Regions from separate parts of the Aquibaculum sediminis genome, predicted to be linked through region 1. Evidence: riboswitches for the same ligand, from Rfam matches in the RefSeq annotation. Region 1 holds a riboswitch; the other holds the start of a gene.

Region 1 (5,873 bases):
TTGACCGCGTAGGACAGCAGCGCGAAGCCCACAACCACGGGGAAGCTCCGACCGCGCAGGATCATGTAGACGCCTGTCGCGGTCAGCACGCCGACACCGCTTGCGAGGAGATACTCCATTGCCCGCTCCCTAGTGTTGCGAGGCGATCGGGTGTGAGCCGCCGCCTGTTTCGGCGCGCCGTCCGATCCGCGAAAGGTTGGCCAGTGCCAGCATCACGGCCCCCACGACCGTGAGGAACACACCCACGTCGAAGGCCATGGCTGTGGCGACTTCGAAGGTTCCCACCACCGGCAGGGTCACATAGGTGAAGTCGCTGGTCAGGAAGGGTCGCTCCGCGATCCAGGCCGCCACACCGGTCAGCCCGGCGATCAGAACGCCGAGGCCGATGACGGCGTGATAGTCGATCCGGACCCGGGCGTGAGCCCATTGAAAGCCGCTGGCCATGTACTGGATGATCAGGGCGATAGAGACGACCAAGCCGGCAATGAAGCCACCGCCCGGCTCGTTGTGACCGCGCAGGAAGATGAAGATGCCCACCAGCAGCGCGAAGGGCAGCATCGCACGGGACGCCACAACCAGCAGCAGCGGGTGGGTGTCGAAGGCCCGGGCCGTCTCCGGAACCCAGTTGGCGAGACGCTTGCTGGCTTTGCCGTGCAGGCTGCTTTCCAGCAGGGCGAAAATGGCCAATGCCGCGACGCCGAGCACGATGATCTCGCCGTAGGTGTCGAAGCCGCGGAAGTCCACCAGGATCACGTTCACCACGTTGGTGCCGCCACCCCCGGGATAGGAGTTGGCCAGATGGAAGTCGGAGATGCTGCCGGCGAAGAAATCGCGCGTGGTAACTGCCAGCGTGAGTCCGGCGACGCCGAGGCCGGCAAGCCCGGCCAGGGCCGCATCGCGCCAGCGCCGTGGCGTGTATTCGGCCACGGGGGTCTGCTTCGGCAGGAAGTTGAGGGCGAGCAGCAGCAGGATCACCGTCACCACCTCCACCGAGATCTGGGTCAGCGCCAGGTCGGGCGCGGCAAAGTAGAAGAAGCCTAGCGAGACGATAAGACCGATGACGCCCACCAGGATCAGCGACAGGAGCCTGCGGTGATGGAAGAAGACGAGGGTCAGGCAGGCGACTACAAGCAGCAGCCAGGCAATGAGACCGATGGGCGAGACCGGCAGCGTGGCGCGCGCACCGGCCGCATGGTTGCCGCCGAAGAAACCGACGGCACCCACTAGGATAACTGTCGCCACCATGGTGGCGAGGTAGCGCTGCAAGGAGCCGTTCTGCAGGCCATCGGTGATGAAGGTCGCTGCTGCTGCGGTACGGTCGACCAGGCGATCGAAGATCTCCTTGGCCTCGGGGCGCGGGAAACGCTGACGCAGCGCCACGAAATTGCCGTAGCGCCAGAGCAGCAGCAGGCCGAGGGCGAGCGCGATCATGCTCATGATGAGTGCGGCGTTCACACCGTGCCAGATCTGGATGTCGACGACCGGCGCGGCCCCGTTGGTGACTGCATTGGAAGCCACCTGCACCAACGGCCCCGCGATGGTCTGCGGCAGCAGGCCGATGGCCACCACCAGCACCACCAGGAGGCCGGCCGGCGCCCACATGCCGAAGGGCGGGTCGTGGGGGTGGCTCGGGTAGTCGTGCCGCTCCTTGCCCAGGAAGACGTGGATGGCGTAGCGCGCCGAATAGGCGACCGAAAAGACCGCGCCGACCGTGGCCAGCACCGGCAGGATCCACTCTTGGCCCAGGTAGTAGGTGTGGCTCGCCTCGTACAGCATCATCTCTTTCGAGAGGAAACCATTGAACAGCGGCAGGCCGGCCGAGGAAGCGGCGGCGATCATGGCGATGGTCGCTGTGATCGGCATCAGGGTGACCAGGCCACCCAACCGCTTGGCATCACGGGTCCCCGCCTCGTGGTCGACGATGCCCGCGGTCATGAAGAGCGCCGCCTTGAAGGTGGCGTGATTGAGGATGTGGAACACGGCTGCGAGCGCGGCCATGGGCGTGCCGAAGCCCAGCAGCATGGTCATCAGGCCGAGCTGGCTGACCGTGGAAAAGGCAAGCAGGCCCTTCAGGTCGTCCTTGAAGATGGAGATCCAGGCGCCGACGATCATGGTCACGAGGCCGGCAGTCGCGACGATGTAGAACCACTCCGGCGTGCCCGCTAGCGCCGGCCACATCCGCGCCATCAGGAACACGCCGGCCTTCACCATGGTGGCGCTGTGCAGGTAGGCGCTGACCGGCGTGGGGGCGGCCATGGCGTGCGGCAGCCAGAAGTGGAAGGGGAACTGCGCCGACTTGGTAAAGGCGCCGCCCAGGATCAGCAGCAGGGCCGGCAGGTACAGGGGCGAAGCCTTGATCGCCGCACTGGACTGAAGAATGACCGTGAGGTCATAGGAACCGGCGATGTTGCCGAGGATCAGCATGCCGGCGATCATCGCCATGCCGCCCGACCCGGTGACCATCAGCGCCATGCGCGCGCCCTGGCGGCCCTCCGGTAGGTGCTTCCAGTAGCCGATCAGCAGGAACGACGAGAGGCTGGTCAGCTCCCAGAAGATCAGCAGCAGCAGGATATTGTCTGAGAGCGTGATGCCCACCATCGCGCCCTGAAAGAGCAGCAGGTAGACATAGAACAGGCCCATGGGGTCCTGCTTGCTCAGGTAGAAGCGCGCGTAAACGATGATCAGCAGGCCGATGCCAAGGATCAGAAGCGCGAAAAAGAACCCGAGGCCGTCCAGGAAGAAATTGGCATTGAGACCCAGCCCCGGCAGCCATTCGAATCGCGCCTGGATCACCTCGCCCCCAAAAACCGCCGGAGCGTAGCTCAACAGCAGGATGAGGGATGTAAGCGTTACGGAACCTGCGGTCAGCGCGCAGGCGTTCCGGCCGGCGCGGATCATGAGCGCGGGCAGAATGGCCCCGATAAACGGTAGCAGGGCGATCAGGACGAGACTCATGGCTCTCCCTAGCGTTGGCCTGACGGTTCCGGAACCCCCCGGAAGGCTGGCGCAAGATTAGGGACCGGGCCTTCGGGGTCAAGAAAACCCGGATATGCTCGTGTCGGTTTTTTGTTAGAGTCAGGGGCGCGGGTGTGTCTCGGGCAGCCAGGGCAGGAGTCGCCGGCCGAGCAGGTCGACCGAGTAGTAAAGCAGCAGTGCCATGGCGGTGAGGACCAGCAAGGCCGCGAACATCAGGTCGGTTTGCATGCGCGCGTTGGCGTTGAGCATCAGGTGGCCCAGGCCGGCGCTGGAGCCCACCCACTCACCCACCACGGCTCCGATGGGGGCGACGGCGGTGGCGACACGCAGGCCCGAGGTGAAGGCGGGCAGGGCGGCGGGAATCGCGATGTGGCGCAGGACGGCATAACGGGTGCCCCCCATGGTCTGGGCCAGCGCCAGCCAGCCCGGATCGGTGCGCCTCAGCCCGTCATAGAAGGCGGCCGTGACAGGAAAGAAGATGATCAATGTCGCCATGGCAACCTTGCTGGCCATGCCGTAGCCCAGCCAGAGCACCAGCAGTGGCGCCAGGGCGAAGACCGGGATCGCCTGGCTGGCCACCAGCAGCGGCAAAAGCCAGCGACGCAGGACCGCGGCGGAGGCCAGCAGCAGGGCGGCTATGCTTCCAAGCAGCACGCCCAGCAAGAGACCCAGAAGGATCTCCGCGGCGGTGACGCCGGCATGCCCCAGCAACAGGGACCAGCGCTGTAAAAGCGTCGCGCCAACGGCCTGCGGGCTGGGCAGGATGAAGGGCGGGACGGCCGTGACCCAAACCACCAACTGCCAGAGCAGCAGCAGCCCGATGGTCACCGTCGCGGCGCGCAGCAATCCCATGGCCTATGCCCCTTCTTGCTCGCGCAAGCGGGCACTTCCACCGTGGCGTAGGGCGGCGAGCAGGCGCGCCTGCAGCGCGAGCAGCCCGGGATCGTCCGGCGCACGTGGCGGCGCGCCAGATGGGGCGAAGGCTTCACTGATCCGCGCCGGGCGGCCTGTGAGGACCAGCAGATGATGGCCCAGGCGCAGGGCCTCCAGCGGATCGTGGGTCACCAGCAGTACGGTGCGCCCGGCCAACAGATCACCGGCGAGATCCTGCAATTCCAGGCGGGTTACTGCGTCGAGCGCAGAGAAGGGTTCGTCCATGAGGATGATGGGCCGATCCTCGTAGAGGGTGCGGGCCAAAGCAACACGCTGGCGCATGCCGCCTGACAGCGCGGCCGGCCGGGCTTGGGCGCGATCGGCGAGCCCCACCTGTTCCAGAAGTTGCATGCATCGCGTTCGGCTCGGCCGCTGCCGGCGCAGGCGGTCGCCGAGCGTGACGTTATCCTGGACGCTCAGCCAGGGGAGGAGCAGGTCCTGCTGCGCCATCCAGGCTATCCGGCCCTGCAGGGCGGCGCCGTCGCTGGCCTCAATCTTGCCTTCGGCTGCGGCGTTTAGCCCCGCAAGCAGGGCAAGGAGGCTGGATTTCCCCACGCCGGAGGGGCCGAGGAGGCAACTCGTCTGGCCGGCCGGCAACTCGATGGAGAGGTCGTCGAAGAGCGCTGCCCCCTCGAAATGCAGGCGGGCACCGCTCAGCCTGATGCCGGGAGCGGCACCTGGCGTATCGAATCGTGCGCAAAACAAGGTCGGCAACGCTCCCTTCGCGGGCATTATCCCGGCAGGTTCAGGGGGTCGCGACCTGTCGTCGCCTCTCAGCCGCGCGTAAAGCGGCTCCCCCGGTGCATCGGCGGAGACTATGCCGCGCTGTTCGAGTGGGTTCCAGGGCAAAGGCACCTGAAGCAAGAGATTGATGCCGGGGACTTGGAATGGGCTGGCGGCGTAACGATCTCTCGCGAGCAAAAGCGCGAACAAGGAGCCAGCCATGATCAACGCCAAGTCCCTCCTCGACCAGTTCATGGGATCGGGGGGTACGAGCGGCCTGGGCGAGAAGGCGAAAAGCGCCATGGGCGGTGGCGGTATGTCCGGGGGCGGCATGTCCGGTGGTGGCATGTCTGGCGCCCTTGGCGGCGCCGCGGCCGGTGGTCTCCTGGCCTTGCTGGTCAGTTCGAAGGGCGCGCGCAAGCTTGGCGGCAAGGCCCTGACCTATGGCGGGGCTGCCGCGGTTGGCGCGCTGGCCTTTCGGGCCTGGCAGAACTACCGCGACGGCAAGCAACCCGGTGCCGCCGAGACTCCGACCGAGCCGCTGCCACCGCCAAAGGACAGCGCATTCGATGCGGAGAATACGGCTGCCGCCGATGGGCTGCCCTTCGCGTTGACCTTGGTGCGCACCATGATCGCAGCAGCCAAGGCGGACGGGCACGTGGATGCCGCGGAGCAGAAGAAGCTCTTCGACCATGTCGACGACCAGGGCTTCGACAACGAGACCAAGGCCTGGATGTTCGATGAACTGCGCAAGGATCAGGATGTGGCCGAGCTGGCGCGGGCGGCGAAGGGCCCGGAGCAGGCGGCAGAGATCTACCTCGCTGCACGCATGACCATCGATCCCGACGATCCGCAGGAGCAGCACTTCCTGCGCGAACTCTCCGTCAGGCTCGATCTGCCGAGAGAGCTGGTGCAGCACCTGGATGCAGAGGTGGAGGCTCAGGCGCGCGCCTGAGCCTCTATCAGCCTCTGAGTGCGATCAGGCAGCGTCTGCCTGGACCTTGATCGAAACGATCTTGTCGGGCTTGGGCACGCTGCCGGAGGGATCGCTTGCCGGTGCCTTGCTCAGGGCGTCGATCGCCTCCATGCCTTCGACCACCTCGCCCCAGACCGTGTACTGGCCGTTGAGCCAAGAGGCATCGCCGAAGCAGATGAACCACTGGCTGTCGGCGCTGTTGGGGTCCTGGGTCCGTGCCGCACCAATGGTGCCGCGCTTGAACGGGGTGTTGGAGAACTCGGCC
Region 2 (5,873 bases), on a different contig from region 1:
TGCCGCTTAGCACGGTCAGCAGCATGCCAACCAAGAGGATGTTGTTTGTCATTGGCAGCACCCCCAAGGCAGCCCCGCACAGCACCACCGAGCCGATCACCACCTGGCCGCCGCCTACGCGCGGCGCTAGCCAGGCGCCACCAATGGCAAATGCCAGAAAACCAAACTGGCCGGCGGCGGTGATCGTGCCCGCCACCGTATAGCCAAAACCAAGATCCGCGCGCATATCGGTGACAAGCTGTGCGAACAGATAGGTACCGAACCCATAGGTTGCTGCCACGACACTGGTCAGCAATAAAGCAACCACTACTGCTTCAAGAGGATGTGAAGGCGCGGTAAACGGTTCTTGCAGATGCGCACGTTCAATAGCTAGTAGACCGGTCGTCTTGTCATTTGACATGACAATTCTTTCAGTTTCGGCTTGCCAGGAGTTGGTCTAAACTGATGTTGATAAAACGCTTGAACGGGGCCATATTCCCTTCCGCCTTGGTACGGAGCAGCGCCCCTTCATATGCATCGATCAGGTAGGCTGCGGTGGCGTCAGGAACAAGGCCTGGCGGCAGGTCGCCCTGCTCTTGCGCCTGCCGCAGCACGCCGCGCAGGTCGCCTTGCCAGGTTTCGAATGCGCGCACGAGGCTGCGCTGAAAGGCCGGGCTGCGGCTGGACGCCGTTAGTGCCAAATTGCCGAACAGGCAGCCGCCGAGCTTGTCGTCTCCAGCCAGTCTTTCCAGATACTCGAAATATCGTCGCAACCGCGTGAGCGGCGGGACGCTCTCATCTTCCAACACTTCCCGTCGGGCCTCGTGGTAGCGCTCTGCATGAGCGTCCAGGACGGCGCATACGAACGCCTCCTTGCTTGCGAAGAAATGATAGAACGAACCCTTCGGCACGCCCGCAGCCTTCAGAATCGGGCCGATCCCGACTCCGTCATAGCCAGAGTTCAGGAGCGCTTTCCAGCCTTCTTTGATCAGCTTTTCACGTGTGTTCAATTTCGCCATAGAGGAATTAGTAGACTGGTCGTCTATTTCTGTCAAGCACGTGGAAACGAAAAGGTTATTAATGGCAATGCCTAACCGAGGGGAGGCAATGACGATTCCGCACCTTGCCATTCGCAAAACGCGGGCTGATAGGTCACGGTGCCTTCCAGCGTCATACCTTGAAGTGCCAGATGAAGCCCGCTCCTGGCATGGCTGGCACCGTCATGTCAGCCTCGTCATGGCGGCGGCTGCTTTCCTTGCCAGGCTTTCCGCCGATCAGCGCCGCGCTGCCTTCAGCAAAAGGGACAAAACGAGTCCAAATGCCGCGGCTTAATTTCCCAGGCAGCCGACATGCTCACCAGCTCCGAAATCCGCTACCTGATGATCAGATTACTGTTCACGGCGCCCACCGGCACCGCTTTCATATGGACGTGGTCGTGGTGGCAACGACGACATCAAGCCAATGCCGCTGAATGCCATCGGAGAAAGCGGCAGAAAACGCCACTATAGCTCTATGATCTGTGGAACTTCACAAGTATTCCGAGATATGATTCACATGGTGAAAGGAACGTTTTGTACGGACGGACGCCCAATGGGCGAAGATGGAGCCGCGTTGTCGTGGGAAGCCGACGGATCCCGGACGCAGCGGCGGGAACAACCGGTTGTTCATGGCGGCGGTTTTGTGGATTGCCCGAACTGGCAGTCCGTGGTGCCCGCGTTGTTCGGGAACTGGCGCACGGCGTTCCGGCGGTTCAGCGACTGGCGTAAGGCCGATGTTTTCAAACGGATGTTCGATGCCTTGCCGAATGAGCCTGACATGGAATACGCCATGATCGACGCCACCATCGTCAGGGTTCATCGCCACGGACAGGGCCCAAAAGGGGGATTTAGAGCTAGGCCATAGGTCGCTCCAAGGGCGGCAGACGACAAAGGTTCTGGCGCTGACCGATGCCCTGGGCAACCTCGTGCGCTTCTCGCTCATGCCGGGTCACCGTTTCAACAGTCTCGGCGTAGCGCCGCTGGTCGAGGGTGTCGAGTTTGACGCTTTCATCGCGGACAAAGCGTTCGACAGCAGCGTTGCCGCTCTCAACGAGCGCGGCGCCAAGGTTGTCATCTCGCAGCACCCGAGACGGACAAAGCCCATTCTGATCGATGATGACTTGTACAACTTGCGCCACCTGATCGAGAATGTCTTCTGCAAACTCAAAGAGTTCAAGCGCATCGCTATGCGGGCCTGCAGAACCGATCAGAGCTTCGAGGCCATGATCTATCTCGCAGCCGCCATCTTCAATTCACGATGAATCCCCATAGACCCTAATCCGTAGGCGGTCCTATTGCCCTTCCCTGCTCCGTCGACGTCGATCTTTAGCTGCCTCCACCTCATGGACAGGGACGTAGAGGTCCCCGCCATCGCGATACTTCTCGGCCATCTCCGCCATGCCCTTCTGCGCGCGCGCGGCATAATGGATGTCCTGGCTGATCTTCATCGAGCAGAATTTCGGCCCACACATTGAACAGAAATGCGCGACCTTGTGCGCCTCTTTCGGCAGGGTCTGATCGTGGAAGGCGCGCGCCGTGTCCGGGTCGAGCGAGAGGTTGAACTGATCCTCCCAGCGGAACTCGAACCGGGCACGCGACAGCGCGTCGTCGCGGATCCTTGCCGCGGGGTGGCCTTTCGCCAGATCTGCAGCATGGGCGGCGATCTTGTAGGTGATGACGCCGGTCTTCACATCGTCCCGATCGGGTAAGCCCAGATGCTCCTTGGGCGTCACGTAACAGAGCATCGCCGTGCCGAACCAGCCGATCATCGCCGCGCCGATCCCACTGGTGATATGATCGTAACCCGGCGCGATATCGGTGGTCAGCGGCCCGAGCGTGTAGAACGGGGCTTCGCCGCAGAGTTCGAGCTGCTTGTCCATGTTCTCCTTGATCTTGTGCATCGGCACATGGCCGGGGCCTTCGATCATCACCTGACAATCCTTCTCCCAGGCGATCTGCGTGAGTTCCCCCAAGGTCTCCAGCTCGGCGAATTGCGCGGCATCGTTCGCATCCGCGATGGAGCCTGGCCGCAGCCCGTCACCGAGAGAGAAGGACACGTCATAGGCGCGCGCGATGTCGCAGATATCCTCGAAATGCTCGTAGAGGAAGCTCTCGCGGTGGTGGTGCAGGCACCATTTCGCCATGATCGAGCCGCCACGGCTGACGATGCCGGTCACCCGGTCGACAGTCAGATGGATATGGCGCAGCCGCACACCTGCGTGGATGGTAAAATAATCCACCCCCTGCTCCGCCTGTTCGATCAGCGTGTCGCGGAACACCTCCCACGACAGATCCTCGGCCACGCCGTCGACCTTTTCCAGTGCCTGGTAGATCGGCACGGTCCCGATCGGCACCGGCGCATTGCGGATGATCCATTCGCGGATGTTGTGGATGTTGCGTCCTGTGGAAAGATCCATGACCGTATCCGCGCCCCAGCGGATGGCCCAAACCATCTTTTCCACTTCCTCGGTCATCGAGGACGTCACGGCGGAATTTCCGATATTGGCGTTGATCTTGACCAGAAAATTCCGACCGATGATCATCGGCTCGATCTCGGGGTGATTGATGTTGGCGGGAATGATCGCCCAGCCGCGCGCCACCTCGTCGCGTACGAATTCTGGTGTCACAAAATCGGGGATCGATGCGCCGAAGCTTTGGCCGTCGCGCACAAGCTGTTCCCTGATCGCCATGCGGCCCAGATTCTCGCGGATGGCAACGAATTCCATCTCCGGCGTGACGATGCCCGCCCGAGCATAGGCGATCTGGCTCACGGCCTTGCCGTCCCGTGCTTTCAGCGGCGCGTGACGAACGGGGAACTCGGGTGTCAGCCGGTCGGCCGAGACAGAGCCGTTGTCTTCCGGCCGGACATGTCGTCCCGCATAGGCGTCGACGTCGCCGCGGGCCGCGATCCAGCTTTCGCGCAGGCGTGACAGGCCGCGCTCGATGGCGATCTTGGCGGCAGGATCGGTATAGGGGCCGGAAGAATCGTAGACCGTCACCGGAGGTTCATCGGCACTGGGATGCAGGGCAATCTCTCGCATCGGCACCCGGATATCAGGGTGAGTCATTCCCGGCCAGAAGACTTTGGACGAAGCGGGCAGCGGTCCAGTGGTGACATTCGGGGTTGGATTGGACGTCATGTCAGGCTCCGTAGCTTGTGCAAGCATTAGAGACCCAGCGCTGACGGGAAGGAGAAGAACGCCTCACAAAGGACCACGGCCGCATCCGACCGCCAAGGCATCCGCACCGTCCCTACGCCAGTATGAACTGGATCAGGTTCGTCGGGTTCTTGCGCTGCCTTGCGGCCTAGCAGTATCTCAGCCCCTTGTCGGGACACCCCTGGTGAGGACCAGATTCTGCGCAACGAGGTGCACAATGTCAACGCGTTGTCCAGGTTTTGGCTCGTGAGCTTCATGCATTACGATCTGGGATACATCGACCTGGAACAGATAACCCTGCAGACGATCGACAATCCTTTCGGACCAAGGGTGTCATCCATGTCTCGGGAATGAACAGCTGCAAGTTTGATGAGAGCGAGCAAGTTTTCGGCGTGCTTTTCGTAGCGCGTGGCGACGGCGCGGTAGTGCTTGATCTTGTTTATGTAGCGTTCGAGGAGGTTTCTGTATCGATAGAGGGACTGAAGGCGGGCGGGTCTTTGCGTCCAGGCATTGATTAGATGCAGGCCCAGGCGCCTTACTGGTCCATGGCCTGGTGCATGGCGTTGGAGTCGTAGGCACGGTCAGCGAGCAGGATCTGGCCCTCGCCGTGACTGCCAAGCATGTCGGCTGCGCTGGGGCCGTCGTGAGACTGGCCGGGGGTGAGCTTCAGGACCACCGGTCGGCCCTCGGCGTCGACCAGGGCGTGGATCTTGGTCGTCAGCCCGCCCCGCGAGCGCCCCACGCATCGGGCGTCAGGCTGGTCCCCGGCGGCGGATTGCGGCCGCCCTTTTTTGCGTTCGCCCCGTGCTGGTGAACGCGAACCGAGGAACTGTCGATCATCTGCAACTCGCCTTCGTAGGCGGCCGAGACTGCCTCGAAGATTCGATCCCAGACACCCAACTTCCGCCAGCGCACAAAGCGGTTGTAGCAGGTCGTCGGTGGGCCGTAGCGCTCCGGGATATCAGCCCAGGGCGAGCCCGCCCGTACGCAGCCGCCAGTAGATCCCGTTCAGCACCCGCCGGTCGTCCACTCGCGGCACGCCGCGCGGCTTGTTCGGCAGCAGTGGCTCGATGATCGACCACTCGAAGTCCGTGATCTCGTAACGGCGTTGACTCATTTCTGCTCCTCCTCGAGGAGCTTGAATCGCATTCCAGCCGAGACGCGCTACCAATTTATGAGTTTACGGCCTAGCCCTTCCTGCCCTTCACCTTCTTCAGGGTATCCGCAATCGCCTTGCGGGCCACCTTGAGCGATTCCGTCCTGCCCGACATGAATATGCGCCCCGAGGCGCCCATCATCTGAACGTCGTTGATGGTCACGTCTGGTGCGGCGCGCTCGGCCTCGTTGGCTGCCACGCAGGCGAAGAGGGCTGGCATCATCTCGTAGACCAGCAAGGAGGTTCCGGGCAGGAGCATCGATGCATCGCGGCTGCGATTGAGAATGATGGCATGCTGGTCGGAGATGTCCTCCACGATGTCGTGGAAGAGCGTAACCGGGGCCAGCTGGTCTTCCGCCTTTGCGCCGATCCCTTTCAGCACCGCCGCGCCGGCCGCAGCCAAATCGTCGCGGCTGGAAGAGTGAAGCTCCATCAAACCGAACTGCCGCTCAGTGAAGAGAATGCCCGGCTCCATGTCCGGCGCGGCCTTCAGGGCCAGATCGCAGATCCGGTGAATGGACAGCGCCGGCGCCACCTCAATGA

Evidence for each region. Region 1 has a riboswitch for thiamine pyrophosphate ahead of ABZ720_RS10570 (ABC transporter ATP-binding protein). Riboswitches for the same ligand answer to the same signal wherever they lie in the genome.
Region 2: another riboswitch for thiamine pyrophosphate. It lies ahead of thiC (phosphomethylpyrimidine synthase ThiC); the one in region 1 lies ahead of ABZ720_RS10570 (ABC transporter ATP-binding protein).

The regions. Positions count from the first base shown of each region.
Region 1 covers NZ_JBFCVK010000006.1:11,120-16,992, reverse strand. Annotated here, with positions in the region: gene ABZ720_RS10585 (Na+/H+ antiporter subunit C) at 1-119, opposite strand, end outside; gene ABZ720_RS10580 (monovalent cation/H+ antiporter subunit A) at 130-2,955, opposite strand; gene ABZ720_RS10575 (ABC transporter permease) at 3,076-3,828, opposite strand; gene ABZ720_RS10570 (ABC transporter ATP-binding protein) at 3,832-4,614, opposite strand; TPP riboswitch at 4,608-4,718, opposite strand; gene ABZ720_RS10565 (tellurite resistance TerB family protein) at 4,853-5,587, shown strand; gene ABZ720_RS10560 (peptidylprolyl isomerase) at 5,612-5,873, opposite strand, start outside.
Region 2 covers NZ_JBFCVK010000002.1:50,894-56,766, reverse strand. Annotated here, with positions in the region: gene ABZ720_RS02950 (MFS transporter) at 1-400, opposite strand, end outside; gene ABZ720_RS02945 (TetR/AcrR family transcriptional regulator) at 411-998, opposite strand; partial or broken gene ABZ720_RS17465 (IS701 family transposase) at 1,168-1,311, shown strand; partial or broken gene ABZ720_RS02940 (IS5 family transposase) at 1,580-2,278, shown strand; gene thiC (phosphomethylpyrimidine synthase ThiC) at 2,309-4,156, opposite strand; TPP riboswitch at 4,248-4,367, opposite strand; partial or broken gene ABZ720_RS02930 (IS5 family transposase) at 4,528-5,291, opposite strand; gene ABZ720_RS02925 (microcompartment protein) at 5,362-5,873, opposite strand, start outside.